DNA from 4 places in the Mesorhizobium sp. LNHC209A00 genome. Region 3 is predicted to be linked to each of the others. Evidence: riboswitches for the same ligand, from Rfam matches in the RefSeq annotation. Region 3 holds a riboswitch; each other region holds the start of a gene.
What was found. Region 3 has a riboswitch for cobalamin ahead of metE (5-methyltetrahydropteroyltriglutamate--homocysteine S-methyltransferase). Riboswitches for the same ligand answer to the same signal wherever they lie in the genome.
Positions count from the first base shown of each region.

Region 1: it holds a riboswitch for cobalamin, as region 3 does, so the genes downstream of both, X739_RS163890 (DUF1636 family protein) here and metE (5-methyltetrahydropteroyltriglutamate--homocysteine S-methyltransferase) in region 3, are expected to answer to the same signal.
Region 2: it holds a riboswitch for cobalamin, as region 3 does, so the genes downstream of both, bluB (5,6-dimethylbenzimidazole synthase) here and metE (5-methyltetrahydropteroyltriglutamate--homocysteine S-methyltransferase) in region 3, are expected to answer to the same signal.
Region 4: it holds a riboswitch for cobalamin, as region 3 does, so the genes downstream of both, X739_RS164180 (CbtB domain-containing protein) here and metE (5-methyltetrahydropteroyltriglutamate--homocysteine S-methyltransferase) in region 3, are expected to answer to the same signal.

Region 1 is NZ_AYWT01000001.1:397,565-405,178, forward strand. Features, by position in the region: gene nuoF (NADH-quinone oxidoreductase subunit NuoF) at 1-402, opposite strand, end outside; partial or broken gene nuoE (NADH-quinone oxidoreductase subunit NuoE) at 425-1,435, opposite strand; gene X739_RS163915 (NADH-quinone oxidoreductase subunit D) at 1,436-2,626, opposite strand; gene X739_RS163910 (NADH-quinone oxidoreductase subunit C) at 2,626-3,228, opposite strand; gene X739_RS163905 (NADH-quinone oxidoreductase subunit B) at 3,233-3,814, opposite strand; gene X739_RS163900 (NADH-quinone oxidoreductase subunit A) at 3,805-4,170, opposite strand; gene X739_RS163895 (winged helix-turn-helix domain-containing protein) at 4,505-5,704, shown strand; cobalamin riboswitch at 5,734-5,940, shown strand; gene X739_RS163890 (DUF1636 family protein) at 5,978-6,406, shown strand; gene cobW (cobalamin biosynthesis protein CobW) at 6,409-7,446, shown strand; gene cobN (cobaltochelatase subunit CobN) at 7,465-7,614, shown strand, end outside.
Region 2 is NZ_AYWT01000004.1:73,170-80,783, forward strand. Features, by position in the region: gene dxs (1-deoxy-D-xylulose-5-phosphate synthase) at 1-689, opposite strand, end outside; gene X739_RS153820 (pirin family protein) at 762-1,682, opposite strand; gene X739_RS153815 (DUF2277 domain-containing protein) at 1,722-1,988, opposite strand; gene X739_RS153810 (exodeoxyribonuclease VII small subunit) at 2,080-2,331, opposite strand; gene X739_RS153805 (histone deacetylase family protein) at 2,335-3,261, opposite strand; cobalamin riboswitch at 3,440-3,622, shown strand; partial or broken gene bluB (5,6-dimethylbenzimidazole synthase) at 3,694-4,299, shown strand; gene X739_RS153800 (hypothetical protein) at 4,416-5,399, opposite strand; gene X739_RS153795 (TetR/AcrR family transcriptional regulator) at 5,489-6,097, opposite strand; gene X739_RS153790 (MFS transporter) at 6,218-7,438, shown strand; partial or broken gene ribB (3,4-dihydroxy-2-butanone-4-phosphate synthase) at 7,459-7,614, opposite strand, start outside.
Region 3 is NZ_AYWT01000033.1:3,993-11,606, forward strand. Features, by position in the region: gene X739_RS1000000167415 (glycosyltransferase family 10) at 55-1,023, shown strand; gene X739_RS137490 (hypothetical protein) at 1,160-1,513, opposite strand; gene X739_RS137485 (cytochrome-c peroxidase) at 2,470-3,525, shown strand; gene metE (5-methyltetrahydropteroyltriglutamate--homocysteine S-methyltransferase) at 3,970-6,321, opposite strand; cobalamin riboswitch at 6,416-6,618, opposite strand; partial or broken gene X739_RS0136195 (adenosine kinase) at 7,143-7,614, opposite strand, start outside.
Region 4 is NZ_AYWT01000001.1:330,736-338,349, forward strand. Features, by position in the region: gene X739_RS164220 (RidA family protein) at 1-222, shown strand, start outside; gene X739_RS164215 (creatininase family protein) at 278-1,081, shown strand; gene X739_RS164210 (tyrosine phosphatase family protein) at 1,082-1,591, opposite strand; gene cobD (threonine-phosphate decarboxylase CobD) at 1,588-2,634, opposite strand; gene cbiB (adenosylcobinamide-phosphate synthase CbiB) at 2,633-3,607, shown strand; gene cobO (cob(I)yrinic acid a,c-diamide adenosyltransferase) at 3,604-4,212, opposite strand; gene cobU (bifunctional adenosylcobinamide kinase/adenosylcobinamide-phosphate guanylyltransferase) at 4,214-4,729, opposite strand; gene X739_RS164185 (CbtA family protein) at 4,722-5,525, opposite strand; gene X739_RS164180 (CbtB domain-containing protein) at 5,541-5,720, opposite strand; cobalamin riboswitch at 5,756-5,955, opposite strand; gene X739_RS164175 (aromatic ring-hydroxylating dioxygenase subunit alpha) at 6,098-7,264, shown strand; gene X739_RS164170 (MFS transporter) at 7,405-7,614, opposite strand, start outside.

The sequences.
Region 1 (7,614 bases), on a different contig from region 3:
CTCGCGCTCGCGGATGAACTCGCCGCGCACATAGATGTAGGCGGCAATCGCGCCCATGGCGAAGCCGGCCAGGAACGCGCCCTCGACCAGCGTGTGCGGATCGTTGCGCAGGATGTCGCGGTCCTTGCAGGTGCCGGGCTCGGATTCATCGGCGTTGATGACGAGATAGCTCGGCCGGCCGTCGCTCTGCTTGGGCATGAACGACCATTTCAGCCCGGTCGGGAAGCCGGCGCCGCCGCGTCCGCGCAGGCCCGACGCCTTCATCTCGTTGACGATCCACTCGCGCCCCTTGGCGACGATGCCGGGCGTGTTGTCCCAGGCGCCGCGAGCCATTGCGCCGGCCAGCGACTTGTCGAAGAGGCCGTATATATTGGTGAAGATGCGGTCTTTGTCCTGAAGCATTTTTCGTCCCTCAGACCGGCTTCTTGGTCGGCTTGGCGGCAGGCTGCTTGGTCTCCGGCGCCTTGAAGGCGCTGCCCGGTTCGGCCCGGTTCTTCGGCCCATTGCGTTGTTTTGGAGTCGCCTCGACTTCAGGAGCGGCCTTGTTGGCGTTGGCGGCCGAGTGGAGGGGTGCCGCAACGCTGGCCGCGTTCTCGGTGACCGGCGCGACCTTGGCCGGCGACGGCGTCTTCAACGTCGGGTTGGTCTCTGGCGCGGCGGTCTTCGGCCTGCTGGATTTCGACGGAGCAACCGGACCAGACGCAGCTGGGGCGGCTGGGGCAGCCGGTGCCGGCACCGGCGCGGCGATGATGGCGTCGGGCGCTGCCTTCGCGGCCTTGGCTGCTTCCCGAGTTTCGCGGTCGCGGGTCGACTTGAGGATCGCCTTTTCGCTCTTCAGCGTGGTCAGGCCGGAGGCCGGCTCCGAGCCGGTGCGGCCGTTCTGCGGTCCCGGGGTCACCGAGGCGCCCTTGCCGGCGTCGTAGAGATCGATGATTTCGGCCAGACGCTCGGGCGTCAGATCCTCGAACGTGTCCTTGAACACCATGACCATCGGCGCGTTGACGCAGGCGCCGAGGCATTCGACCTCCTCCCACGACAAGGTGCCCTTGTCGTTGGTGTGGAATTGGTCGTGATGGATCTTCGAGCGGCACACGTCCATCAGCGCTTCCGAGCCGCGCAGCATGCAGGGCGTGGTGCCGCAAACCTGGATGTGCGCACGAGTGCCGACGGGGTTCAACTGGTACTGCGTATAGAAGGTCGCGACCTCGAGGCCGCGGATACGCGGCATGCCGAGCATGTCGGAAATGGTCTCGATCGCCGCCTTGGTGACCCAGCCTTCCTGCTCCTGCGCTATCATCAGCAGGGGAATGATCGCCGACTGCTCGCGGCCCTTGGGATACTTCTTGATCCATTGCTTCGCCGCTGCCGCATTCGCCCGGTTGAAGGCGAAGGAGGCTGGCTGGACGCTGGCTTCTGCGAGACGGCGGACTGACATTTAGCGATCGACCTCACCAAACACGATGTCGAGGGAGCCGAGGACGGCTGTGACGTCGGCCAGCATGTGACCGCGGCAGAGGAAATCCATGGCTTGCAGATGCGCGAAACCGGGGGCGCGCAGCTTGCAGCGATACGGCTTGTTGGTGCCGTCGGAGACCAGGTAGACGCCGAACTCGCCCTTTGGCGCCTCGACCGCCGCATAGACCTCGCCGGCCGGGACGCGGTAGCCCTCGGTATAGAGCTTGAAGTGATGGATGAGCGCTTCCATCGAACGCTTCATCGCCTGGCGCTTGGGCGGCACCACCTTGCCGTCGAGGTTCGACACCGGCCCGGTGCTTTCCTTGCCGAGCAAGAGATCGATGCACTGGCGCATGATCCGTGCCGACTGGCGCATCTCTTCCATGCGCACGAGGTAACGGTCGAAACAGTCGCCATTCTTGCCGATTGGGATGTCGAAATCCATTTCCGAATAGCATTCATAGGGCTGCGACTTGCGCAGGTCCCACGGCGAGCCCGAACCACGGACCATGACGCCCGAAAAGCCCCAGGCCCAGGCGTCGGCCAGCGAGACGATGCCGATGTCGACATTGCGCTGCTTGAAGATGCGGTTGCCGGTGAGCAGCCTGTCGAGATCGTCGAGCGATTTCAGGAAAGGGTCGATCCACTTGCCGATGTCCTCGACCAGCTGCCGCGGCAGGTCCTGGTGGACGCCGCCGGGCCGGAAATAGGCCGCATGCATGCGCGAGCCGGAGGCGCGCTCATAGAACACCATCAGCTTTTCGCGCTCGACGAAGCCCCACAGCGGCGGCGTCAGCGCGCCGACATCCATGGCTTGCGTCGTCACATTGAGGATGTGCGACATGATGCGGCCGATTTCGCAATAGAGCACGCGGATCAGTTGGCCGCGCCTCGGCACCTCGATGCCGAGCAGGCGCTCGGCGGCGAGCGCGAAGGCGTGCTCCTGGTTCATCGGCGCGCAATAGTCGAGCCGGTCGAGATAAGGCACCGCCTGCAGATAGGTCTTATGCTCGATCAGCTTCTCCGTACCGCGATGCAAGAGCCCGATATGCGGATCGACCCGATCGACCACTTCGCCGTCCAACTCCAGAACCAACCTCAAAACACCATGCGCGGCAGGGTGCTGAGGTCCGAAGTTGATGTTAAAGTTGCGGACGGAGGTTTCAGCCATTACTGCTTTGCCTTCTCATCCCCTGGCAGCACGTAATCCGTGCCTTCCCATGGGGACAGAAAATCGAAATTGCGGAATTCCTGCTTCAGTTCCACAGGCTCGTAGATGACGCGCTTGGCTTCGTCGTCGTAACGCACTTCGACGAAACCGGTGAGCGGGAAATCCTTGCGCAGCGGATGGCCTTCGAAACCGTAGTCGGTCAGCAGGCGGCGCAGGTCCGGATGGCCGGAAAACAGCACGCCATAGAGATCGTAGGTTTCGCGCTCGAACCAGTCGGCGCCGGGATAGACGCCGGTGATCGAAGGCACCATCGTCTCCTCGTCGGCCTGCACCTTGATGCGAATGCGCACATTCTGCTTAGGCGAAAGCAGGTGATAGACGACGTCGAAGCGCTTGGCCCGCGACGGGTAGTCGGCACCGCAGACATCGATGATCGAGATGAACTGGCAGCGCGCATCGTCGCGCAGGAAGGTCATCCCCTCGATCAAGTTTTGAGGCTCGACGTGAACGGTGAGCTCGCCATAGGCGAATACCGCATCGCCGAAGCGGCCAGGCAGCTTCTCGCCGAGATAGGTCGACAGTTCGCTTAAGGAGGCGGCCATGGATTTACCGTTCGATCGTGCCGGTGCGGCGGATCTTCTTCTGCAGCAGAAGAATGCCGTAGAGCAGGGCTTCGGCGCTCGGCGGGCAGCCGGGCACGTAGATGTCCACCGGCACGACCCGATCGCAGCCGCGCACCACCGAATAGGAATAGTGATAGTAGCCGCCGCCATTAGCGCACGAACCCATCGAGATGACGTAGCGCGGCTCCGGCATCTGGTCGTAAACCTTGCGCAGCGCCGGCGCCATCTTGTTGGTCAGCGTGCCGGCCACGATCATGATGTCGGACTGGCGCGGAGACGCGCGCGGCGCGACACCGAACCGCTCCGAATCGTAACGCGGCATCGAGGTGTGGATCATCTCGACCGCGCAGCACGCCAGACCGAAGGTCATGAACATGAGCGAGCCGCTGCGCGCCCAGGTGATCAGCGCCTCGGTCGAGGTGACCAGAAAACCCTTGTCGGCAAGCTCATTGTTGATTTCGAGGAAGAAGGGATCGTCCTCCCCCACCGGCCTGCCGGTGTTGGGATCGATAATACCTTTGGGCTTCGGCGCGACGAGGGTGCCTGAACTGTCGTTCAATCCCATTCCAGCGCTCCTTTTTTCCATTCATAGGCAAAGCCGATGGTCAGCACTGCCAAAAACACCATCATTGACCAGAAACCGAGCATGCCGATCTTCGAGAAGGACACTGCCCAGGGGAAGAGGAAGGCTACTTCCAGGTCGAATATAATGAACAGGATCGACACCAGGTAGAAGCGGATGTCGAATTTCATGCGGGCGTCGTCGAACGAGTTGAAACCGCACTCATACGCGGAAAGTTTTTCAGGATCGGGGTTGCGATACGCCACCAGGAACGGGGCCGCCAGTAGCGCCAGGCCGACGACCAGTGCCACGCCGATAAACAGGACGATGGGCAGGTACGAACTGAGAAGTGCGTTCATGCAGCGGCTTTCCGTTGGCGCCAATCCACTTTGACTACAGCACCGAACCTTAATGCGGAAGCGTGACAGATTAACCGCTGAACCGTTTTAAGGGGCCTATGCTGCAACGCGGCGAGGGTTAGCGCAGCACTTCCAGCGAAGCAAGTCAAACCTTGTTCAAAACTCCGCGCTGGACGGCATTCCGGGAGAAACTGGTCCCATCCGCTCCTGTTTGATTTCCTTCGCTTTAAACTCCACTTTTCTCTCCTGACACGGTTGCCGCCAAAACCCTGCTAGCATGGATGGGAATCACGCCCAGCAATGTGCCAGACAGGTCCATCAGAGACGCATCCGCATGAAGGAAAAGATCTCGCTTGCCGCCGCCCGGCGCATCGCGCTCGCCGCCCAGGGATTTCTCGATCCCCGCCCGGCCGGCACGCCGGACCGTCGCCATTTCGCCCGCGTTCTGTCCCGCACCGGCCTGTTGCAGATCGATTCCGTCAGTGCCGTGGTGCGCGCTCATTACATGCCGCTCTATTCGCGTCTCGGCCCCTATCCCCTCGCTTTGCTCGACAACGCCGCCGTGACGCGCAAGCGCACCGTCTTCGAATATTGGGCGCATGAAGCCTCGTTCCTGCCCGTCGAGACCTACCCGCTGATGCGCTGGCGCATGCAGCGCGCCGAGCAAGGCGATGAAATGTATCCGGGACTGGCCAAATGGGGCCGCGAGCACGCCGCCTATATAGAAGAGATCTACCGCGAGGTCGTCGCGCGCGGGCCGATCGCCGCTTCGGCGCTCGAAGGCCAGAAAGGCTCCGGCGGCTGGTGGGGTTGGAGCCACGCCAAGCACGCCTTCGAGTGGCTGTTCTGGGCCGGGCGCATTACCACCGCGCACCGACGCGGCTTCGAGCGCTTCTACGACCTCCCGGAGCGCGTGCTGCCGCAGCCGATCCTCGATCTGCCGGTACCGACGCCTGAGGACGCGCATCGCGAATTGCTGCGCATTTCCGCCCGTGCCCATGGCGTGGCGACTTCAGGCGACCTGCGCGACTATTTTCGACTCTCGCCGGCCGACATGAAAGGCCGGCTGGAGGAACTGGTCGAACTCGGCGACTTGCTGCCGGTCCGTGTCGAGGGCTGGGAAAAGCCGGCTTACCTTCACAAGGACGCCCGTATGCCGCGCAAGATCGAGGCCCGCGCCCTGCTGGCGCCGTTCGATCCGGTCGTCTTCGAGCGCTCGCGCTCAGAGCGGCTGTTCGACTTCCATTACCGCATCGAAATCTACACGCCGGCCGACAAGCGGCAATATGGCTACTATGTCCTGCCTTTCCTGCTCGGCGACAGGATTGTGGCGCGCATCGACCTCAAGGCCGACCGGCCGGCCAGTGTCCTGCGCGTCCATGCCGCCTACCCCGAGCCCGACGCACCGCCCGAAACCGCCGCCCAGCTCTTCGAGGAATTGAAGCAGATGCAGGGCTGGCTTGGCCTTGAGCGCATGGAAATAACCCCTGTCGGCGATCTCGGCCCGGCGCTGTCCGACATCGCGGTGTCGTAAGCTCGCGTTGACACCGCTGCCTGCAAGAGCCTAAATCCCATCCAGACGGTCTCCTCTCGGCAAAGGGAGGAGCCAAGAGGGAATGCGGTGCGGGATTGAAAATCCCAAATCCGCGGCTGTCCCCGCAACTGTGAGCGAAGAGCCAAGGCCGAAAGCCACTGGGATTGTCCCGGGAAGGCGGCTACCAAGGCGATGACCCGCGAGCCAGGAGACCTGCCGTCTGGAATGCAATAATCCGATCGCCTGGCGGGTTTTCCGGGCAAGGAGCCTGATTTGGATCGCGACAGCAGCTTTTCGGCTGAAACAACCGACATTTCGTCCGGCGGGGATGATTCCCTGGCCGGCATCACGGTCATTGTCTGCGCTTCCTGTCGCGACGAGACCGGCTCCGACGCCCGTCCCCGGGCCGGCGAACTTTTGGCTGAAGATACGCGCCAAGCCGCCTTGGCCGAGAAGATTCGCGTCCGCACGGTCGAATGCCTCGGCAATTGCAAGCGCCGGCTTAGCGCCGCGATCCTGCGCGACGGCTGCTGGAGCTATGTGTTCGGCGATCTGACCACGACCAGCGGCGCCGATCTCGTCACCGGCGCGAAACTCTTCGCCACCTCGAGCGACGGCCTCATTCCCTGGCGGGGCAGGCCCGATAGCCTCAAGCGCGGCCTCGTTGCCCGCATTCCACCCCTCGACATGCTGAAAGACTGATCATGACAACATCTCTGTCTCGCGTTCCCTGCACCGTCGTCACCGGCTTCCTCGGCGCCGGCAAGACGACGCTGGTCCGCCATCTCCTGGAAAACGCGGGCGGCAAGCGGATTGCCATCATCGTCAACGAGTTCGGCGACATCGGCATCGACGGCGAGATCCTCAAGGGCTGCGGCATCGACACCTGCCCAGAGGAAAACATCGTCGAACTGGCCAATGGCTGCATCTGCTGCACCGTGGCCGACGATTTCGTGCCGGCCCTCGACAAGATCCTGTCGCTGACGCCGAAGGTCGACCATATCCTGATCGAAACCTCGGGCCTCGCTCTGCCCAAGCCTCTGGTCCAAGCCTTCCAGTGGCCGACGGTGAAGAGCCGCGTGACCGTCGATGGCGTCATCGCCGTGGTCGACGGCCCCGCACTGGCGGAAGGCCGCGTCGCCAACGACATGGACGCCCTGCAGGCGCAGCGCGCGCAGGACGAGAGCCTCGACCATGACGATCCGGTCGAGGAAGTGTTCGAGGATCAGATCGCCTGCGCCGACCTGATCATCCTGTCGAAGAGCGACCTGATGGACGCCGCCGGCTCGGCTCGCGCCAAGGCCATCGTCAACGAACACTCCGCCCGCGCCGTGAAGATCGTGCCGACGTCCCATGGCAAGGTCGATCCCTCGGTGCTGCTCGGGCTCGGTCTCGCCGTCGAGGACGACATCGAGAACCGCAAGTCCCACCATGACGGCGCATTCGATCACGAGCATGACGACTTCGACACGTTCATCGTCGACATTCCCTCGATCGCCAATCCCGACGAGTTGGCAAAGCGCGTCGCCGCCGCCGCCGAACAGGAAAACGTGCTGCGCGTGAAAGGCTTCGTCGAGGTCGGCGGCAAGCCGATGCGGCTCCTGCTGCAGGCCGTCGGCCCGCGGGTCAATCATTACTACGACCGTGCCTGGACCGCCGGGGACGACCGCCGATCGCGCCTCGTCGTCATCGGCCCCAAGGGGCTGAACCGTCCTGCGATCGAACGTATCCTCGCCGGCTGATTTCCAGGCCGGGCCGCGATGCACATCCTCACGACGACCTCCGCCTCGCTCGACGACCTCGCCGAGCCTGTCGATCTCAGGCAGGCGCCGGCGGACATCGTGGCCCTATCCTTCACCGACAGCGATCTCGCCGGACTGGCTGCGGCGTGGAAGGCGGATGCCGGTCGC
Region 2 (7,614 bases), on a different contig from region 3:
GCCCGCTTGCCGAGATAGGAGGTCAGCTTCTTGCCGAAGTCGCGCAGGCCGACATAGGCCTTGCCGGAAGCCAGGCGCGCCAGATAGGCGCTCATGGCGCCGGTTGGCGGGGCGATCGACATATCATTGTCGTTGAGGATGACGATGAGGCGCGCATCGAGCGCGCCGGCATTGTTCATCGCCTCATAAGCCATGCCAGCCGACATGGCGCCGTCGCCGATGACGGAAATGACATTGTTGCGGCCGCCTGAGAGGTCGCGGGCGGCGGCCATGCCGAGGCCGGCCGATATCGATGTCGAGGAATGGGCGGCGCCGAACGGGTCATATTCGCTCTCGGCTCGGCGGGTGAAGCCCGACAAACCGCCTTCCTGGCGCAAGGTGCGGATGCGGTCGCGACGGCCGGTCAGGATCTTGTGCGGATAGGCCTGGTGGCCGACATCCCAGATCAGCCGGTCATCGGGTGTGTTGAAGACATAATGCAGTGCCACCGTCAGTTCGACCACGCCAAGGCCGGCACCGAGATGGCCGCCGGTGCGGGAAACGGCATCGACCAGTTCGGCGCGAAGCTCAAATGCCAGTTGTGGCAAGTCGCTCTCGGCCAGCCTGCGCAGATCGGCCGGGACGCGAACCCTATCGAGAAGCGGCGTATGCGGCGTTGCGTTCACGTTGGGCCCAGACTTTCTGTTCATCTGCGGGATAGGCCGCCGGCAGGCGAAAGTAAATGCGTGTCGCTGACGCGGACGCTCAACCCTTCGATCCGCTCAACCTTCCGGCAGCGGGATGAATTCTTTCTCATCACCAGGAACGATATCGAAGCGGCCGGTCTTCCATTCCTGCTTGGCCTGCTCGATGCGCTCCTTGGACGAGGAAACGAAATTCCACCAGATGTAGCGCTTTGAGCCAAGCGAGGCGCCGCCGAACAGCATGAAATGCGCCCCGGTCGATGACGATATGACGATCTCGTCGCCGGGCCGGAACACCAGCAGCCGTTCCGCCGGAAAGACATCACCCGAAATCGAGACCTCGCCCTCCAGCGTGTAGATGGCGCGCTCCTCGGCATCGGCCGAGATTTTGACGCTGGCGCCGGGCGCCACCAGCAAATCTGCATAGAGTGTTTCGGTATCGGCCCGCACCGGAGACCGCAAGCCCTGGAACTCACCGATGACGACGCGGCCGCTGACGCCTTCGGCGTCGATTTCGGGAAGCCGCAGCGCCGCGGTGTTCTCGAACACCGGTGCCACCTCTTCCTTGCCGTCCGGCAGAGCCAACCAGGTCTGCAGGCCGGAGATCGACATCGGCGCGCCGCGCAATTCCTGCGGCGTGCGCTCGGAGTGGACGATGCCGCGACCAGCCGTCATCAGGTTCACGTCGCCGGGCTCGATGACCATCTCGGTGCCCAGCGAATCGCGATGCCTGATCTTGCCGTCGAACAGATAGGTCACGGTCGACAGGCCGATATGCGGGTGCGGACGGACATCGAGCGCCTGGCCGGCGCGCATGATCGCGGGACCCATTCGATCGAAGAAGATGAACGGCCCGACCAGGCGCCGTTTGGCGGTCGGCAAGGCGCGACGCACCTCGAAAGCGCCAATGTCCTTGGCGTTGGGGATGACCATCAGCTCGATCTGGTCGCTGGCGAAGGCATCGCCGGCCTCAGGGTCTTTGCCGGGGAAGAAGCTCATGAACTCTCCTCGTCAGCGGTCAGCGGGCGCGTGGGCATATCAGGCGAACCGGATCGCCGCTTTTGCTTTTAATTTGGCCGCCACCTCTTCGCGATTGCGCGGATGCTGGTGGGTTTCGAGGGAATCGAGCAATTCGCGTGCGGATGCGGCGATGGCTTCGACCGCATGATCGAACGCATGCTGGTTCTTGGCAGAAGGCCGCGTCGTGCCGCTCAGCTTCCCGACAAACTGCAGTGCCGCGTCACGGACTTCGTCGTTAGTTGCCGGCGGATCAAAATTGAACAGGGTCTTGATGTTTCTGCACATCGCTTCCGTATCTCCTCTTGTCCGTTTCAATCGGGACGAACTGTATCCTCAATGATGATCGTGTCCAAAAATCGGTAAGGCTGCTCCGGACTCAGTCCGCGTCGAGCGGCTCGGTTCCAACCGGCTTGCCGTCGCGCGACAGCCTGATCTTCTCGACCTTGTCCTCGGCGGCCTTCAGCAGCCGGTCGCAATGGACCTTCAGCGCCTCGCCCCGCTCGTAAATCCGGATAGACTGGTCGAGCGGCACGTCGCCCCGCTCCAGATCATCGACGATCTTCTCCAGTGCGTCGAGCGCCTGTTCAAAGCTCATCGCCTTGACGTCTTCGTTGATCTCACCGGTCATCATTCATCCTTTCATCAGTCGCCCGACATGGGCGGCGACCGAAAATGCCAATCCCTGCAGATCGTAGCCGCCCTCGAGCAGGCTGACGAGCCGGTTGCCGCCGTGGATTGCGGCGCGCTGCATCAGCTGGCCGGTCGCCCAGTCGAAATCGTCCTCGGTCAGATTGATTTCCGCCAGCGGGTCGCGATGGTGCGCATCGAAGCCGGCCGAAATGACAATCAGATCCGGCGCGAAATTGTCGAGTGCCGGCAGCACGCGCGACAGGAACGCATCACGAAACACCTCGCTGCCGGTCCGAGGCGCCAGCGGCGCATTGACGATGTTGCCGGCGCCGGTCTCGCTCTTCGCGCCCGTGCCGGGATAAAGGGGCATCTGGTGCGTCGAGCAATAAAGCACCGAGGGATCGTCCCAAAAAATATCCTGCGTGCCATTGCCGTGATGCACGTCCCAGTCGACGACGGCGACGCGCTCGGCGCCGTGCTTCTTCTGCGCGTAGCGGGCCGCGATTGCCGCCGTGTTGAAGAAGCAGAAGCCCATGGCAGTGGTCTTTTCGGCATGGTGGCCGGGCGGACGGGCGGCGACGAAGACATTGTCGGCGCGGCCCGCAAAGACGTCGTCGACGGCGGCATTGGCGGCACCGATCGCCGTAATCACCGCCTGCCAGCTTTTCGGGCTGGCGGTGGTGTCTGCGTCGATGCGGGCAATGCCTTCGTCGGGGATGGCGGCGCGGACACGCGCGACGAAATCGGCGGGATGCGCGTAGAGGATGGTCGCTTCGTCGCCTTGCGGTGCCTCGACGCGGTCAAGCGCGGCAAAAGCTTCGTCGTCGAGCACGCGCTCGATGGCGCGCAGGCGGTCGGGCCGCTCGGGGTGACCGGGCGGGGTGATGTGTTCGAGAAAGATCGGGTGCGTGTAGAGACGAGTTGCCATGCCCCCTATCTAGTGCCCCGGCGCCGTGATGGCCATGCGTTGCGGCTTGATCGCTGGGGAAAATCGAACCTGCGTCCATTCATGTCGCTGCGGGCATTGGCGTCGTCGGCCCTTCGGAGTAAGACTGCCGCTACTGCCTGGTGCCTGCTGGTCTGTTTGTTTTAGCCGCATTCCGCGACGCCAAGTGTTTCCACTTGGCTACAAATGCTCTGGCGGGAGAATCGGGAACACGGTTGAACTCCGTGGCGTGCCCAACGCTGTGAGGGGGACCGCGCCGGTAGATGCCACTGTCGATGACGGGAAGGCACCGGACGCGGGTTGATCCCGAGCCAGAAGACCGGCCTGGCAGGCATCGTCATCCGCATGGTCAGGCGGATGGCATCGATTGCAATCGCAAGGGGACACGCGATGCGGGAAGCCATGACCGCTCAAATGGGCGATGGATTTGACCAGAGTGCGCGCGACGCGGTTTACCGTGCCATGTTTACGCGGCGCGACGTCCGCAGCCATTTTACATCGGAGGCGATCGACGACGAGGTGCTGGCGCGGCTGCTGCTTGCCGCCCACCACGCGCCATCGGTCGGCTTCATGCAACCCTGGAACTTCATCGTCATCCGCGATGCCGCGCGGCGGGCGGAGGTGCGCGACCTGTTCCTGGCCGCGCGAGAACGGGAACTGCCTGAAATAGAGGCAGAACGGCAGGCGCTCTACCGCAAGCTCAAGCTCGAAGGCATTTGCGAAAGCGCGCTAAACATCTGCATCACCTGCGACCGCGAGCGCTCGAAAGGCTCGCCATTGGGGCGGTGGCACAATCCGGAGATGGATCTCTACAGCACGGTCTGCGCGGTGCAGAATTTCTGGCTGGCCGCGCGTGCCGAGGGCGTTGGGGTCGGCTGGGTCAGCATCATCGAGGCGCAAGCGCTGAAAAGCCTGCTGGCGATTCCCGATCACGTGACGCCGATCGCCTATCTCTGCGTCGGCCGCGTTTCCGAGTTCGCACCGAAGCCGGACCTCGAAACGCATGGCTGGGGCCGGCGGCTGCCGCTGCCCGAGCTGATCATGAGCGAGACTTTTCGCGGGCAAGGCGAAGCGCCGCTCAAATCAGCAGTGGCGCGCCTCGGCACCGTCGCCGGTGCGCCCGCGAGCCCGGCCGATCAGCTCGTCGCGCCGGCCGTGCCCCAGCGCGAACCGCCGAAAGTGGAGAGCGCCTTGTCCTTGAGTTCCCTGAACTTCGACGAAGCTTCGGCCAGCCTGGCGTCCCAGGCGGCATCGGGCACCTGACCCTCGATGGTCTTAAAATAGACCTGCATCAGGCAGGCAATGGCGAAGGGCTCGATGAAGGCCGCCTTGAAAGCCCAGGCAAAGACGATTGCCAGCACGAAAGCCCAGCCGGCGAGCTGCCCGGGCATGACGTAAAGAATAGCGGCTGCCGGAGCGAGCATCAGCAGGAAAATCACGAACGACACGGCCCACATGATGACCGCCAGCCAGACGGCGTTCTTGACCATGGTCTTACCGTTCTGGGCGTAGAGCACGACGCCTTGGCGCGCGGTTTCGAACGGCGAGGACGAATTGATGCGGATGTTGTAGCCAAGAATGATCTCGTCGACATAGGTCAGCGACAGGCGAATCACAGTGTTGAGGAACGAAACCAGTCCGCTCAGCCCAGGAATAGGCAGGAAGGCCGCGATGCCGCCGAGCAGGCCGGTGATGGCGCGGATGGCGCCCTTGACCAATTGGTCGACAACAAAAAGGATGTTGGCCTCGGCAAAACGCTCGGTCACGATCTCTTTTGCGTAGGCGATCTGGTTCTGGCCGTCGGGAACATCATGGCCGTCGATCAGATGCACCATGACGGCTATATGGCCCGCTTTGACGACGTAGAGGATGTATTCGCGGATCCAGTAGACGGCGATCGAGACGATGCCGAAACCGACCACGCCGCCCCACATCGCAAAAGACAATGGTCCGTCGGGATCGGTGGAAATATGGCCGACGCCATAGCCGACGGATGCGCCGGTGCCGGTTGCCATGATGTAGGCCAGCGTGATGCCGAAATAGACGATCATGCGAAAGACAATGAAAGGCCAGGTCCGCATCATGATGGACACCGACCTGCCGATACCGAAATCCCACATGCCCGAATCTCCCCTCAGAGATGGCTGCCGAGGATGCGCTCAAACCGGCTATTGTCAATTGCAGGTGGTGGCGGGACTGCCATGGAGGTTCATCTTGAAAGCGCTTCCGGTTTTTTCAGCAGGCCTTCGAGCAATTGCTTGAACGCGGCCACCACCATTTTCGAGGTCGCTTCGGGATCTGGCGAATTGGCGATCCGCTGCGCAGCCTGGCTGCTCGCCCCATTGATCAGCCGCGCTGCCGACTCCGGATCGACGCCGGGGACGACCACCCCCTCCCCTTGCAGCGCGGTCAGATGATCGGTCATTGAACCGACGCAGGCATTGGCATTCGACCACTGTGCCGGATCGCCCAGCACAGCCGGACCATCCCGGAACATGATGCGCTGGATTTCCGGCTCCAGCGCCATTTCGATATAGGTAGTGCATTCGTCGACGAAATGCTGCCAGCGGGTCGGCGCCCGCGACGCGACCTCATTCACCCGGGCCGCCATTTCCGCGTCGATTTCGGCGATAACCGCCTCAAGCAGCCCCTTCTTGTCGCCGAAGTGATGATAGAGGGCGCCGCGCGTCAGCCCGGCCGACGCGGTGAAATCATCCATCGACGCTTCGGCATAGCCGATGGTGCCGAAAGCCTGGCGCGCCGCGGCAATCAGCTTGGCGCGTGTCTCGGCAATCATCTCCTTGCGCGGTCGATGCATGCTTCTGGCCTTATCTACATACGCGTCGTATGCCAATTGACATACGCGGCGTATGCTCTATTTAACACTTATACGTCTCGTATGTAATTGTGGAATCGCCCCTTGTCGAGGAACAGAACCATGCAAAACCCCTATTCGGAAATCTTTCGCGCTCCCGGAGCCAGGGGCTTTGCCGCCGCCGGCTTCATGGCGCGCCTGCCGATCGCCATGGCGCCAATCGGCATCGTGGCGATGCTGTCGCAGACGCGTGGCGAATACTGGCTGGCGGGCGCGGTTTCGGCGACTTTCGCCTTGGCCAATGCCTTCCTGGCGCCGCAAATATCGAGGTTGGTCGACCGCCTCGGCCAGACACGGGTTGTCGTACCCACCACCATTATCTCCGTGCTCGCTTTCGCGGCCCTGATCGCATCGGCCAATCAGGACTGGCCGGTATGGACGCTGTTCGCGTCGGCGCTACTGGCCGCGGCAATGCCAAGCATGCCGGCCATGGTGCGGGCGCGCTGGACCGAGATTTTCCGGGGCCGGTCCGAGATGAACACCGCCTTCGCCTTCGAGTCGGCGGCGGACGAACTGGTCTATATCGCCGGCGCATCGCTGTCTGTGGGCCTCAGCGCCGCGCTGTTCCCGGAAGCGGGCGTGCTCGTCAGCACGCTGTTCCTCGCCTTGGGCTCGACAGCTTTCATCCTGCAGCGTTCGACCGAGCCGCAAGTGCGGCCGGTGGACCATGGCTCCAGCGGCTCGGCAATCCGTCTGGGGCCGGTTCAAATCATCACCTTCGCCATGATCTTCATCGGCGCGACCTTCGCGACGACGGAGGTGAGCACGGTGGCGATCACCAAGGAACTCGGCCAGCCGGGCACTGCCAGTCTCGTCATCGGCGTCTATGCGCTGGGCTCCTTCGTGCTCGGCATCATCATCGGCGCGCTCAACCTGAAAGCACCGCTGCAGCGCCAGCTCGCCATGGCGGTTGCCTTGGTAGGGCTCGGCACACTGCTGCCGCTTACCGCCAGCACCGTGCCAGCGCTCGCGCTGACTGTGTTCATCAGCGGCGTGGCGATCTCGCCGACCTTCATCACCGCCTTCGGCCTGATCGAACGGCATATTCCTGAAACGATGCTGACCGAAGGCATCACCTGGGTGACGACAGGCATCGGCATCGGCATGGCGCTGGGTTCGTTCGCCGCCGGCGCGGTGGTGGATGCATTCGGCGCCCAGAACGGGTTCTGGGTTTCGGTGACGTCAGGTGCTATCGCACTGATCACTGTGCTGCTCGGCCAGCGCAGCCTCGCCACCCACGAATGCGAGTTGGAAGGATGCGAGGCGGCAATCCCGGCCGAATGACAGGGCAGGGTTTGTCGAGCTCAGATGATCTCGGTCTTGGCGATGTGAATGCCAAAACCCTCGAGGCCGACATAGTGGCGTTCGCGTGAGGCAATCAGATTGATCGAGGAAATGCCGAGGTCCTTCAGGATCTGGGCCCCGAGACCGATCTCGCGCCATTCGCTCTCGCGCCGGCG
Region 3 (7,614 bases):
CCGCAATCCGGAATGGCCATTGAGTACCTTCACGAGTGAGGGAGTGGAACTGCTTTGTCGGCCAAATTGTTGACGGAACGCCCGGCGCCCATTGTTGCTACATGTCTAGATTCTTGGGGCGTTTTGGATGATGCAATCCACCATCTCACTCCAAAGGGCAGTGGAATCTGGAACAATGTCGCTTTTGTTCGCACGACATCCTTCGTGCCCGATTGGCATATCGTCTTTAACTCTGCTTCTCTTTTTGGGCTCCCTGTTGATATCGAGGCGAGCCCAAACAGGACAATTTTTGCAATCGGCGAACCGCCGACGAAAGCTCATCGCGCGTTTCATGAAGGGCAGGGGAAAAATACTATCGTCCTGACGTGTGACGCAGAGCTGGCTGCTCGGCAGAATGCAGCGCGCCGATTCGTTTTGTCTCCACCTATCACTCGGTCTTGGTCTGTAAACAAGACATATGACCAACTTCTGGTCAGCGAAGTCGTGGATAAGCCGCTTCGGCTCTCATGGATTACCAGTGACATCGCCCTGCTTAAAGGACATCGATATCGGCTGGCGTTTCTGGAGCGGCTGAGAAAGGAGGTCGATTTTGACCTGTTCGGCCGAGGTTTTCGGCTGATTGGAGATAAATGGAACGCACTCGCACCCTACCGTTACAGTATAGCGTTCGAGAATACTCGTGCTGATTACTATTTTACAGAGAAGCTTATGGACTGCTTCGTTGCTGAAACAATGCCGATCTATTACGGCAGCCCGGCAATCAGGAGGTTCTTCCCTTCGGACTCTATGGTTCTGATTGACCCAGAGGACAAGAACGTAATCCCAAAAATTCAAGAAATCATCGACTCGGACCTCTGGAAGGAACGTCGCGACGCAATAAGAGAGGCGAAGCGGTTGGTCCTCGAGAAATACAATACGTTTGCTTATCTCGCGGGCTTCATCGAAAGCGTTGAGGATAAACCCTTACCGCCGGAAATTATACACATCGATTCGCCTGAAGTCGATTTTGCAATGGACGAATGAAGTACTCCAACGCTCGCTTCGCGTGCCCGGCGGTTGGTGGTCTGGCGAGATCGGTACGGAACGCTCGGCGGAGAATGTCTGCTGCGCAGACGGCCGGCACGGGCGCACGAGGTCATGCGCCCCCGGCTACCGCTGATCAGACGAACTGGGGAAGGCCAGGAACGGAATTGAGGACCTCGTCCACGAGTTCGTCGCCGGCATGTTCCTTCGCGCAGGCGATCGTCTCGTTGGCGAGGCCGGCGATCTTTGCCATGCTCAGACCCTCACTCATCAATTGCTGGCCGAGCCCCATAAGGCCGCCACCCTCTGGGTCGTCTCCATGATACTTCGCGACTAATTCTGAAGCTCCCGGAATGGCCTCGATCATGCGCGCAACGGGACCGTCGGCCGCGTGGCTTTGCAGGAAACCCAGCATTAACCCAACGGCCTTCTCTGCGACAGCCGGGCCGATGCCCGCACCAGTGGCGATGCGCGGTAAGAATTCTTCCATGCAGGGTCTCTCTCTCTTTAATGAGGTTTACACGGGGCCCGTCCGGCGCCCAGCGCCCTTGGCCGAACCACAATTGAACTCCACAAAAATAGGCCGGCGGAAGTGCTATTGCGCGTAAAACCGCCTCTGTCAACGCAAGCTGCGTCGGACGTGCGTGTTTCGCAAACCGGAGATTCATTCCAATTCACTTCATTTCGCATTGGCAACCGCACAGATTGCGGTGGCTCGCTTATGGGCCAATGCCCCGCGCCCGTCAAATTATGATGACAACGTGGTCATCGCCTAGGATCTGTGGATCAAGGTGTGAGGCACTTACAGCCGGTGGACCTGCTCAAGCGCCGCGCCGACACAAGGGCTAGATTGGCGATACTGCGCGTGTTGGCCATGTCTTTCCTCGCGTGATGGGATGTTCGTAGAAGCGGAGCTATATGCCGGTGTGACGTCGATAAGGCGAACCGGCTATTCCGACCGGACATCCATACTGTCGCATAGACCGTCGCTGCTTAGGTATTGAGACCGCCATCGCTGGTGACATCACAATGTGCAGTCTGCGGGTGTCGATAAGGCCGATTCACGCAATCAACAGGTCAGGAGGAACGAATGTACCCTGAGGTTTCAGAAGCTCACTTTTCGCAAGGCGTGCAGCGCACATGGTGCAAGAGATTGCCAAGTCTTGCAGATGCTATCGACTTTCTAAACGATGGCTGGAAGATCGCAGTGACCGAATCTTCGAAGCGCACTCAGTGCGTGCTTTGCTACATCCAACCGGTTGCCGAGCAGGGATACTCCTCCTCCCTGAAGTCCAATCGAGAACAGCGATCACTTCCAAGAGGGTCCCAGCTCAGCCGCGAAAACAGGTGTCAGACCCCGACCCTCTCCCTCAGCTGATCTAGCTCAGGGCGTTCATGATCCGCAGATCGCATAGTGGCTGCGTGCACGACGCAGGAAGACCATTTATGAAAATCCTATTCAGAACGATGGCTGTCACCTTGCTGGCACCCACCGCCTTTGCTGCGGATTCGATCCCCGCCGACCTCAGAGATACGGCATTGGCCACCTTCAGCGCTTTGCCATCCACCACGCCGACAGGCGCCAACAACCCGGTCACCTCGGAAAAGATCGCTCTCGGCAAGGCACTGTTCTTCGATCCACGCGTCTCGGCGTCAGGCGTCTTGTCGTGCAACTCGTGCCACAACCTGGCCACCGGCGGCGACGACAATCACGAAACCTCGATCGGCCATGGTTGGCAGAAGGGACAGCGCAACGCGCCGACTGTACTGAACGCTGTCTTCAACATCGCTCAGTTCTGGGATGGTCGTGCCGCAGACCTGAAGGCTCAGGCGAAGGGACCGGTCCAAGCCGGCATGGAAATGGCCAATACACCGGGCCAAGTCATCGCCACGCTCAAGTCCATGCCGCAATATGTCGAGTGGTTCGATGCAGCTTTTCCGGCTGAAGCGGATCGGGTCACCTTCGACAACTTCGCCAAGGCAATCGAAGCCTTCGAGGCGACACTGGTCACGCCGGCCCCCTTCGACAGCTTCCTGAATGGTGATGAGCTTGCCATGACTTCCGAACAGAAACAGGGCCTGGCGCTTTTCATGGACAAAGGCTGCTCGTCCTGCCATGCCGGCATCAACGTTGGTGGGCAAGCCTATTACCCATTCGGCCTCGTGGAACAGCCCAGCGCCGAGGTCCTGCCGGAAAAAGACAAGGGCCGATTTGCGGTCACCAATGCAGCCGATGACTACTATGTTTTCCGCGTGGCGCCGCTGCGCAACGTTGCACTCACCGCGCCATACTTTCATTCGGGCAAGGTTTGGGATCTGAAACAGGCCGTCGCTATCATGGGGACCACCCAGCTTGGCGTAGTACTGGCGGACGAAGAAGTTGACCTGCTTGTTGCCTTCCTCAACTCGCTGACCGGAGAGGCACCCGAGGTCGCCTATCCCATCTTACCCTCCGAAACGGCGACAACGCCCCGGCCTGTAACGCAGATCTCAGGAAAATAAGGCCAACTGGCTGCGGACATCGCAATCGAAAATGATTGCGGCTTCTACTTGGGCCACACGAATTGCCACGTCCATCTCCGAATTGGCCGGACACGCTAGCAATACCCGAAACCTGCCACCTCGCCCGTCGTCTGCGCGAATCAACTGGGGAAGCGGACAGACGCGCAGCACCATATATTGTCGCCGCCTGAGCGAACGTGCCAAGCAGTCTACTTTGAGAAACGACGTGTGTACGATTTGTTCGAGGCGCGGGGCCTGTATGTTCCCAAGGACCAATACTATAGCGTAGTGTCACATTCATATTTCTGCGGGATGAGGACACGTGCCGAAGGAAAATCGCACATTTTCGCCGAGTGGCTTATTTCCAAGAGTGTGATCGGTTTGGCATATTCCCGGCCGACATCCGCCAGCCGGCAACTCCCCACACGGTGAGGAAGAGAAGCCTCACGCCTGCACTTTCTGCCGGAGCGCGCGTGCTGCCGCGACCATGTTAATGAGGGCAGGGCGGACCTCCTCCCATTTGCGTGTTTTGAGGCCACAGTCCGGGTTTATCCACAGTTGGCCGTCGGACAGTCGCTCCCGGGCAAGCATGACTAAGTCCGAAATCTCGCCGACTTCCGGGACGCGTGGTGAGTGAATGTCATAGACGCCGGGACCGATCTCGTTCGGATATTTGGAGCTCGTGAAGGCGTCCAGCAGTTCCATCTTCGAGCGCGACGTCTCAATCGAAATGACATCCGCATCCATTCCAGCGATCGCGTCGATGATCTCGTTGAACTCCGAATAGCACATGTGGGTATGGATTTGAGTCGCGTCCTTTACACCCGTTGAAGCGATCCGGAAGCATTCGACAGCCCAGTCGAGATAGACTTTCCAGTCAGACTGGCGCAGTGGCAATCCTTCGCGAAACGCGGCCTCATCGATCTGCACCATCCTTGCGCCCGACCTTTCGAGATCCCTCACTTCGTCGCGGATGGCGAGCGCGATCTGGCGGCAGGCTTCGGAGCGGGGTACGTCGTCGCGAACAAAAGACCAGTTGAGAATGGTGACTGGGCCTGTGAGCATTCCCTTCACGGGCTTTTCCGTAAGCGACTGGGCGAATTGCCACCAGAGCACTGTCATCGGATTGCGCCTCGATACGTCGCCGAAAATGATGGGGGGACGCACGTAGCGCGACCCATAGCTTTGTACCCAGGCATGCTGGGTGAAGGCGAAGCCAGACAGCTGCTCGCCGAAATGCTGTACCATGTCGTTTCGCTCGAACTCACCGTGCACCAGCACGTCCAGCCCGATCTCTTCCTGCCAGCGAATTGCAGCCTCGATCTCCTTCTTCAGGAACGTCTCGTAGTCGACATAGCTCAGCTGGCCCTTCGCATGAGCGGCCCGCGCCTTGCGTACCTGCGGCGTCTGCGGGAAGGACCCGATGGTCGTCGTCGGGAACGGCGGCAGCCCGAGTGAGCCGGCTTGGACTCTGGAGCGCTCGGCAAAAGCGCTCTCTCGTCGCTTCGCGCTGTCGTCAATGCTAGCGATCCGCCCCTGAACAAGCGGGTCATGGATCCTCGTGGATGTCACGCGCGTGGCGGCAGCCTCGGCAGACGCTTTCAACGAGCCAGCCACCGCATCTCTGCCTTGGGACAGGGCCCGGGCCAGCAACACCAATTCGTCGGTCTTCTGGGCCGCGAAGGCGAGCCACGAGCTGATGTCGGCGTCGAGTTCCGTCTCCATGCGCAGGTCGATCGGCACATGCAGCATCGAGCAAGAAGGCGCGATCTCGACGCGGTCCAAGGGCCAGCCGGCGACGATCGGTTTGATGCGGTCGAGAATGGCGGGCAGGTTCGCACGCCAGACGTTGCGGCCATCGATCAAGCCAAGCGAGAGCACCAGATCCTTCGGAGCGAGCCGACCCACCGTTTCCAGCTGCTCGGGAGCGCGCACGAGATCAATATGCAGCCCGGCCAGGGGCAGAGAAACCGCGGTTTCGAGATTGTCTCCCAGATGCCCGAAATATGTAGCCAGCATGATCTTCAGCTCGGGCGCGGCTTTCGACAGCTGGCCATAGGCGAACTCGAACGCAGCTCGTTCGTTGGAGTTCAGATCGAGGACAAGCGCTGGCTCATCGATCTGCACCCAGTCGGCTCCCGACAGCTTCAGCCTCTGCAGGAGTTGCTCGTAAACAGGCAGCAGCCGCGGTAGGAGCGCGATAGGATCGAACCCTTCGGCAGGCGATTTCGCCAGCTTGAGGAAGGTGATGGGTCCAAGGATGACTGGGCGTGTGTGAATGCCGAGAGCTTGGGCCTCGAGGAAGTAATCGACGGGTCTTGTCGACGAGAGGGCGAACGTCTGATCATCATCAAGTTCCGGCACAATGTAGTGGTAGTTTGTGTCAAACCACTTGGTCATTTCCATCGCGGTTACACCGGGCCCATGAGCCGCCTCCTGGTGACCAGCGTGTGCACAATCCTCCTTCTGACCCTGGTTGCCGCGCGCCATTGCGAAGTAGATGTCAAGTGGGACCTCGCCGCTATTCCAGCCGTAACGGGAGGGAATGGCGCCGACCATGGCTGCGGTGTCGAGCACATGGTCGTAAAGCGAGAAGTCGTTTGACGGGATTTTCGACACGCCGCGATTGCGCTGCTCTTCCCAGCTAGCGGCACGGAGCGCCTTCGACGTCGCAAGAAGGTCGCCAGCGGACGATGTTCCGGACCAGTAGCTTTCAAGCGCGAATTTCAGTTCTCGCCGACGACCGAAGCGCGGCACGCCGAGCGTTGCTACAGGAATTTGCTGAGAGTCAGTCATGTCATACCCCGATGGTTGGGGCGTCGATGACAAGGAAGGCGCTAGCAGGCCGGCACGAACGCCGGCTTGCAGCGGCCACCGAGACACCCCGCCCGTGGACGTAATTCGCCGTGGCAGGTCTCCTGGCTCGCGGGGTCATAGCCTCTACCGGTCTTCCCGAGGGTATTCGCCTCAGTGACATGAGTTGGTTTGGCTCGCCGCTAACAGTTGCGGGGGCAGCGCCGGCATCGCACCGGCTTCCCTCTTAGCTCCGTTGCGGCAGCGCCGCACGCGAGAACCACGACACGCAGACAATCACAGCAGTCCGCTCTTTTGTCAATGACGCATAACGAAATGTTTATGTCGTTATGTGATCGCGCTTTTTCGCTTGTCTAACATTGTGAAATATTCAGTCTCCCATTGGCGGCGCTGCTCCGCCGCCACCATTGTCCAACTGGCGGATTCGTGTCGGGCTGCGACGCAGCTTGGGTGAACGACCTGTTCTCATAGATTATTGGCATCCACTCGTCCGTGCTTGGCAGAACAACAAGCCGAAGTTGGCCCGTCCCGTCCTGTAATGAGATTGACGAGGATGAAGCCCAGCTGCCAGTTCCGCTGGTCCCAGACCAATGCGAACCAGTCTGCCCGCATTCGGCATCCTTCGCTGCTACGCGGGACGTGATCGCAAGTTCAAGTGCTCCGACGGTCGCCGCGAGTTCTCCGTTACCTCAGGAACCTTATTGGCCTTCCACATCGAATGGCTGTCGATATGAGCGAGGTTTGACACAGTTCGGCCACTGCGATGATCGTCTCAGCAGGGCAGCTGGTTAGTTGCTCGCCCACTACAGCAACCCAGCCCGTTCCGCCTCGCGGCGCAAATTCTCCCTCGGCCTTGGGCCGATCTGCTGGATCACCAGGCCGGACACCAGCGAGCCAAGGTCGCCGCAGGTCTTGAGGTTGCGTCCCTGCGTGTAGCCATGCAGGAAACCGGCGGCATAGAGGTCGCCGGCGCCGGTGGTGTCGACCAACTCGCGGATCGTCGTCGCCTGGATGGTGACGGTCTCGTGGCCGCGCACGATAACCGAGCCTTTTTCCGAGCGTGTGACGGCGGCGATCTTGCAGTCCTTGCGGATCTGCGCCACCGCTTCGTCGAAGGACGAGGTCTGGTAGAGCGACTTGATCTCATGGCTGTTGGCAAAGACGATGTCGACCGTGCCCGAGCGCATCAGTTCGAGGAACTCGTCGCGGTAGCGGTCGACGCAGAACGAATCCGACAAGGTCATCGATACTTCGCGACCGGCCGCGTGCGCCAGT
Region 4 (7,614 bases), on a different contig from region 3:
TGCTTCAGGAACATCGCGGCGGTTCTGGGCGAAGCCGGGCTGGGGCTTGGCGACATCGTTCGCATCAACGCCTATGTCACCGACCGCAGCCATCTGCGGCCCTACATGGAGGTCCGCGACCGGCTGTTTTCCAGCCCGGCGCCAGCCTCGACGCTGATGATCGTTTCCGGCTTTGCCCGGCCCGAATTCAAGGTCGAGGTCGAGGCCATCGCGGCCGGGTGATCGACAGGCCGGCCGCACCGCGCTAGGTCTGACCTGCTCATTGAAGAGGCGTGACATGACTGCTGGCAAGAAACGCGTATGGTGGGGCGACTACCGGACCACCGAATACGCCTCGATCGATCCCGAGGCGACAATCGCGGTGCTGCCGCTGGCGGCGATCGAGCAGCATGGACCGCATCTGCCCGTCTCGACCGACACTTCGATCATGAACGGCATGCTCGATACGGTGATTTCACGCTTGCCCGACGATCTCGATATCCGCATCCTGCCGGTCCAGGCGGTGGGCAAGTCGAACGAGCATCTGCACGCGCCGGGCACATTGACCCTGCCGGCAACGACGCTGGTCGACGCTTGGACCGAGCTCGGCGTCTCGATCGCGCGCGCCGGCGTGCGCAAGCTCATCGTCGTCAATTCGCATGGCGGCAATGAGGAGATCATGGGCATCGTCACGCGGGAATTGCGCGTGCGCGAAAAGATGCTGGCGGTGAAGACCAGTTGGCAGCGCTTTGGCCGCCCGGCCGGCATGTACACCGAACTCGAGGATCGTCATGGCATTCATGGCGGCGATGTCGAGACGTCGCTGATGCTGCATTTCCGGCCCGATCTCGTCGAGATGGGCAAGGCCGACAATTTCGTTTCCAATGTCGCCAAGGCCGAGCAGGAATTCTCGCTGTTGCGCCAGACAGGCACCCACGCCTTCGCCTGGATCGCCAGCGATCTCAACCCGAACGGCGTGGTCGGCGACGCCAGCATCGCGACAGCCGAGAAAGGCCGGCTGACCTCGGAATATCAGGCTGACGGGTTCATCAACCTGGTGCGCGATGTGCGCAAGGCCAAGCTCGCGGAGTGGCTGAAATAGCTAACCGTCGATCTTGAGCGCGAACGGCGTGCCTTCAAAGGCGTCGGCGCCGCGCCCAATTGATTCGATCGCCTCGATCATGCGGCCATTGCGCTCGAGCAGCGCGTCGGCCACCGCGATCAGCCGCGGATTGGGGGTCGCCGAAGGCGACAGCGCTCGCAGCGTCTGCGCCAGTTCCACCTCGTTGCGTTTCGGCGCCAAAGCCGCGGCGATGATATAGGCCGAGGCGGTCGAACGGCTGATGCCGGCATAGCAGTGCACCAGCATTGGTCTCGCCCGGTCCCAGCGGCGTGCGAAATCGAGCAGGTTACGGACATGCTCCTCGCCCGGCATGGTCATGCCGTCCTGCGCCACGGCGATGTCGTGCATGACCAGGTGCAGATGGTTTTCCCGAGCGATCGAGGCCGGTCGGATTACGTCCGTTCCGGCGGCGAGCAGCGACAGCATGCGGTCGGCGCCGGTCCTGGCCACCACTTCCTCGATCTTCGCCAGCGAGCAGACATGGATCATTGTTTGAAACCTTTCGACCGATCCTCGCGCCGCGACGCCCAATCGGCAAGGGCGGATTCGAGCCTGCGCCATTCCTCCTCGCTCCCCGGCAGGCCGGCGCGCAGGGCATGGGGCCCTTCGGAGAAATGCCGCAGCAGGATACCGCTCTGGCCAAGCCCGGAAAACAGGCCGGTGGCATCGGGCAGGCTGAGATAGCGGAACAGCGTGGTGCCCCCCGCGACGGGAACGCCGAAACGGCTAAACAGCGCGTCGAGCCGCCCCGTCGCTTCCGCCAGCGAGGCCCGCATCGCATCCTGCCAGTCGAGATCGGCGAGCGCGCGGACGCCGTATTCCAGGGCCGGTCCTGCGACAGCCCACGGCCCGAACTGCATGTCCAGCCGTTCAGCGGTCGGCGCGTCGGCAAGCGCGAACCCGAGCCGCAGGCCTGCCAGACCAAAGAACTTGCCGAAGGAACGTAGCACGACGATGCCGCCCTGGCCGACATCGCCGGCGAGGCTGTGCTCGCGTGGGCCCACATCCATGAACGCCTCGTCCACGACCAGCAGCCCGCCCTTGGCGCGAAGTCCGGCGGCCAGCACCAGCAACCGGTCGCGCTCGATGATGCGCCCATCCGGATTGTTCGGATTGACGATGATGGCGAGGTCCGCTTCCGCCAACGTCGCGAAATCGCTGGCCTCGACCACGTCGTGCCCGGCAATCGCCGCCGCCCGGGCGTGTTCGGCATAGGTCGGCCCAAGCACCATTGCCTTGCCGGGCCTCACCAGCGAGGCGACGCGCGGCAACAGGATCTGCGTACCAGGGGCCGCCACCACGCTTGCTGGGGAAGGCGCGCCATAGATGTTGGCCGCAATCTCTATCAATTCGCGCCCACGCGCGGCCTCTGGCAATCGCCACAGCGAGGTGGCGGGCAGGTCGAAAAGCGGGTAGGAGTGCGGATTGATACCGGTCGAGAGGTCGACGAAAGGCAGCACGGCATTGGGGAAAAGCGCCCTTGCCCGGCCAAGACTTCCACCATGGTCCACCGCTCCTTCAAGAAGCTTCATGTCAGTCCTGATCGCTTTCCTGTCATTAATTGTCGAATTCGCCCTTGGTTATCCCGACTGGCTGTTTCGCGCCATCGGCCATCCGGTGACATGGTTCGGCAGGCTGATATCCTTTCTCGACTTGCGGCTCAATCGCGCCACTGATCCCGACGCGCTGCGTCGTCAACGTGGTGTCCAGGCGCTTCTGTTCATCGTGCTGGTGCCGGCGATAGCAGGCCTTTGCGTGCAGCTTGTTCTGCTCTGGTTTGTCCCCCTGGGGTGGATCATTGCCGTCTTTCTGGCGACATCGCTCCTGTCGCAGAAAAGCCTTTACGAACATGTCGAAGCCGTCGCCGACGCGCTCGACAGCGGAGGCCTCGACATGGGCCGGGCCGCCGTTTCGCGGATCGTCGGCCGTGATCCCGAGACGCTCGACCGCGCCGGCGTCTGCCGCGCGGCGATCGAGAGCCTAGCGGAAAATTTTTCCGACGGCATCGTCGCCCCCGCCTTCTGGACCGGGGTCGGAGGGCTCGCCGGCGGCGCTGCCTACAAGGCGGCCAACACCGCCGATTCGATGATCGGCCACCGGACTCCGCGCCATGAGGCCTTCGGCTGGGCGGCGGCGCGCTTCGACGACTGGATCAACCTGCCGGCATCGCGGCTGACGGCGCTGCTGATCGTGCTCGCTTCCCTCCTGGTCGAGGGCGCCGACCCCCGCGGTGCCTGGCAGGCAGTGCGGCGTGACGCGAAAAAACACCGCTCGCCCAATGCTGGCTGGCCGGAAGCGGGCATGGCCGGCGCGCTTGGGCTGGCGCTCGCCGGACCACGCAGCTATGGTGGTATCATGGTCGACGACATCTTCATGGGCGAAGGCGGCCGCCGCGATGTCGACAGCGGCGACATCAGGCGGGCGCTCAAGCTTTACCGGGTCGCGGACTACCTGCTGATCGGCTTGTTCGGCCTGGTCGCGCTGATCGCTGTTCTGGTTTTTTAGAACTCGATGCCTTGCTGCGCCTTCACGCCCGCCGAGAAATGATGCTTGGTCACGCCCATCTCGGTGACCAGATCGGCAGCCTCGACCAGCCCCGGCTTGGCGTTGCGGCCGGTGACGACGACATGCAGACCCTCGCGCCGGCCCTTGAGCGCCGCAACCACCTTGTCGAGAGCGAGATAATCGTAGCGTAACGCGATGTTGAGCTCGTCGAGCACGACAAGGCTGATCGAGGGATCGTCGATCAATTCCAGGGCCTTGGCCCAGGCGGCCTCGGCGGCCGCGATGTCGCGCTTCAGGTCCTGGGTCTCCCAGGTGAAACCCTCGCCCATTGCATGCCAGACGACGCGGTCGCCAAAGGCGGCAAAGGCGTCCTTCTCGCCGGTGTGCCATTTGCCCTTGATGAACTGAACGACGCCGACGCGCTTGCCGTAGCCGAGCATGCGCAGCGCGAGACCGAAGGCGGCCGTGGTCTTGCCCTTGCCGGGACCGGTGTTGACGATCAGCAATCCCTTCTCCATCGTCTTGCCCGCAACCTCGGCGTCCTGCACCGCCTTGCGCTTGGCCATCTTGGCGCGATGGCGTTCTTCATCCTTGTCGTCGGTCATTTCACTTCACCTTGAGCGGGAGCCCCGCCACCATGAGCAGCACCGTGTCGGCCACTGCCGCGACCCGCTGGTTAAGTCGGCCGGCGTCATCGCGAAACCGGCGCGCCAACGCGTTGTCGGGCACGATGCCCTGCCCGACCTCGTTCGTCACCACGAACCACGGTCCGCGCGGCCGAGACAGCACGTCCGCCAGCCGTCGGCACGCGGCATCGACGTCGTGATCGGCCAGCATGTGATTGGTCAGCCACAGCGTCAGACAGTCGACAAGCACCGGCTGACCGTCCGGCGACGCCTCCAGCGCTTCGGCGAGGTCGAGTGGCGCATCGATGGTCGACCAGCCCTCACCGCGCCGCCAGCGGTGCAGCGCGATGCGCTCGCGCATCTCGTTGTCATAAGCTTGCGCCGTGGCGATATAGGCCCATGGCGAGGCCAATGCCGTCACCAGGGTTTCGGCGTGCGCGCTCTTGCCGGAGCGCGCACCACCGATGATGAAGGTCAGCCTGCCGCGATCAGGCAAAACTGTCGCGCATGCTGGTCGCCGTGCCGGTGAAGCGCCGGCGCACCACGCCCACGATCGCGCCCAGCACCAGCCAGAAGACCAGATTGGTCACCGTCACCGCCACCACGAACTGATGGTGCAGGCCTTCCGGGATCGGCGTCTCGAAACTGTCGGGCTGCGGCGCGCCGACGACATGCGGCGCGACGATCAGCAAGACGGCGAGGATGGTCAATGGCAACGATCTGCGAAACACGATCAGGCCTAGGCCGATCGCGGTCGCGGCCGCCGTTGCCGTCCACCAGATCTGGCGCGGCAGAAGATCGGCCGCCGGCATTGCCGGCAGTTCCGGCTGCAGTCCGAGGCCCGGTGCCAGTGTGAACACGGCAAAGCCGGCCAAGCCCCAGAACACGCCCTGGCGCCAGTTGCCGACGCCACCGAAGAACTCGGAAACCGCGACCAGGACCAGCGCGAAGCCGATGCCGGTGACGATATTGGCAACCACGCTAAAGGCGAAACGCTCGAAACCGTCGGCCGGCGCCCAGCCTTCGTCTTCCTCCGCCGGTGCCATGGCATCGGTGCCCGCGGGCGCGGCAGAGCTCGTGGCATTCCCAGCGGGCGCCACCGTGCTCATCGCGTCATTGGTCGCCGCTGGTGCGGCCGTGTGATCATGGTGGTGGCCGCCGCCGGCCTTTTCGTAGACTTCGGCCTTGAGGATCAGCGGCACGGTGGCATAGGCCTGCATGCAGGCGAGAACGACACCGGCCACAAGCCCCGCGATCGCCGCGACGAACACGACGTTGCGAAACAGATTCATGATGTCGGATCCTCGTTAGTGGCAGGGAAACGCCATCGAGTGGCGATAGTCGTGGGCAGCATTGTGGACCGCATCGATATGCGAGAAGCCGACAAAGCCGACGACGAAGATGCCGAGCAGCGCCGCGAGCGCGAGCTGCATGAAACGCGACTGCGAGGAGACGGAGGCGCCGAGGGAGACGGAAGCGGTAGTCATGTCTTGTCCTTTCGCCCTCCACCCGAGGGCATCGAAGTCAGTTTCCTGTCGCCGGCAGGTCTCCTGGCTCGCGGATAAGCGCCCTTCCCCACCTTCCCGAAGAAAAATCTTCAGTGGCATATGGAGAGGACTACCGCACACAGTTGCGGGGGCAGCCACGGCATTGGGCAGGAATTCCTCCCCGCACCGCATTCCCTCTTGGCTCCAAAAAGGAACCGACGACATCGGCGACTATAGGGAAATTCGCCGCGCCCGGCAAACCAAATTCCGACAACCGCCAGCGCAGGAGCGTCGTATCGGCGAAGCTGCCCTCACCCCGTCCCGATTGACAAACTTCATGGCCGGGTGTCGGCTGGCACCCTCACGGGAAGCCAGCCATGCAGCCCAATGCCAGCGAGCGCGAGCCCTATAACGGCCTGACTCGAACCGAGCCGACGCTGCCCTCATCGGCCTATTGGGACCAGGACAACTATAAGCGCGATCTCGACGCCATCTGGTACAGGGACTGGCTGCTCGTCTGCCGCGAGGCCGATCTTGCCCAGCCTTTGGCATTCCGCACCTTCCGCGTCGGTATGCAGGAAATCCTCGTGCTGCGCGACGACACCGGCGAGTTGCGTGCCTTCCACAACACGTGCCGGCATCGCGGCTCGCAGCTTTGCCAGGAAAGCGAGGGCCGGCTGAAGGCGCGGCTGATCACCTGCCCGTATCATGCCTGGTCCTATTCGCTGCGTGGCGATCTGGTGCGCGTGCCGTCGAAATCGCTGCCTGACGGCTTCGACAAGGCCGATCATCCGCTTTATCGCGTCGCGCTCTCGGTGTGGCGGGGCTTCGTCTTCGTCAATCTGGCGGAAGATGACGCCGGCTCGGCGCAATCCTCCTTCGACCCAGCCTCCGGCGATCTCGGCAACTGGCCGCTGGAAACGCTGGTATCGGGCCATGTGCTGCACAAGGTGATGAACTGTAACTGGAAGATTTTTTGGGAAAACTTCAACGAGTGCCTGCACTGCCCGGGCGTCCACAAGGACCTGTCGCGGCTGGTGCCGATCTATGGCCGCGGCCTGATGAGCCGGCATGACGATCCCGAATGGCTCCGCCACGCCGACAATGACGCGCCGGAATTTTCAGGCGGCCTGCGCGCCGGGGCTGAGACATGGTCGCGTGATGGGCAGACGCACGGGCCGGTCTTCCCGAGCTTGACGCCGGCGGAGCGCAGCGCCGGTCAGACCTATGCCACCAGCCTGCCGTCCATGTTCATCGTCGGCCATGTCGACTATGTCAGGACTGTGCGGCTTACGCCGCTCGGTCCCGAACAGACCGAATTGACCGCAGAATGGCTGTTCGCGCCCGAGGCGCTCGCCGAGACCGACATCGACAACATCGTCGCCTTCGGCACACAGGTGCTGGAGGAGGACGCGGCGATCTGCGAGGTCAACCAGAAGGGGCTGCGCTCGATGCGTCATACAGCTGGCGTGCTGATGCCCGAGGAGTACGACCTGCACCGCTTCCACGATTGGGTGCGCGAGCGCCATGCCGCGGTGACATGAGGTCTGTCGACATTCAGGTCAGGCCAAGCCGAGAAGGGCGGAGGTCGAGAACCGGAACGGAACGTACTTTCGGGTACGTGATTACCGGAAGCGCGCAAACCTGCCGTTCGCAGGCCGGCATCACCTGAATATCGACATACCTACAGCGACTTCGGCAGATATCGCCAGGTCACGAAGCCGCAAAACGCGGCCAGTAGTGCGAGCGTGACGAACACCGATCCCAGACCGAAAAAGGCCAGCACCACCGAATAGACCAGCGGCGGCGTCAGTTCGGAGAAATCGAGATAGGTGCGGTAGACCGCAGCCATCTGCGCGCGCTCATAAGAGCGCACCGAGCGCATGAAGGCGGT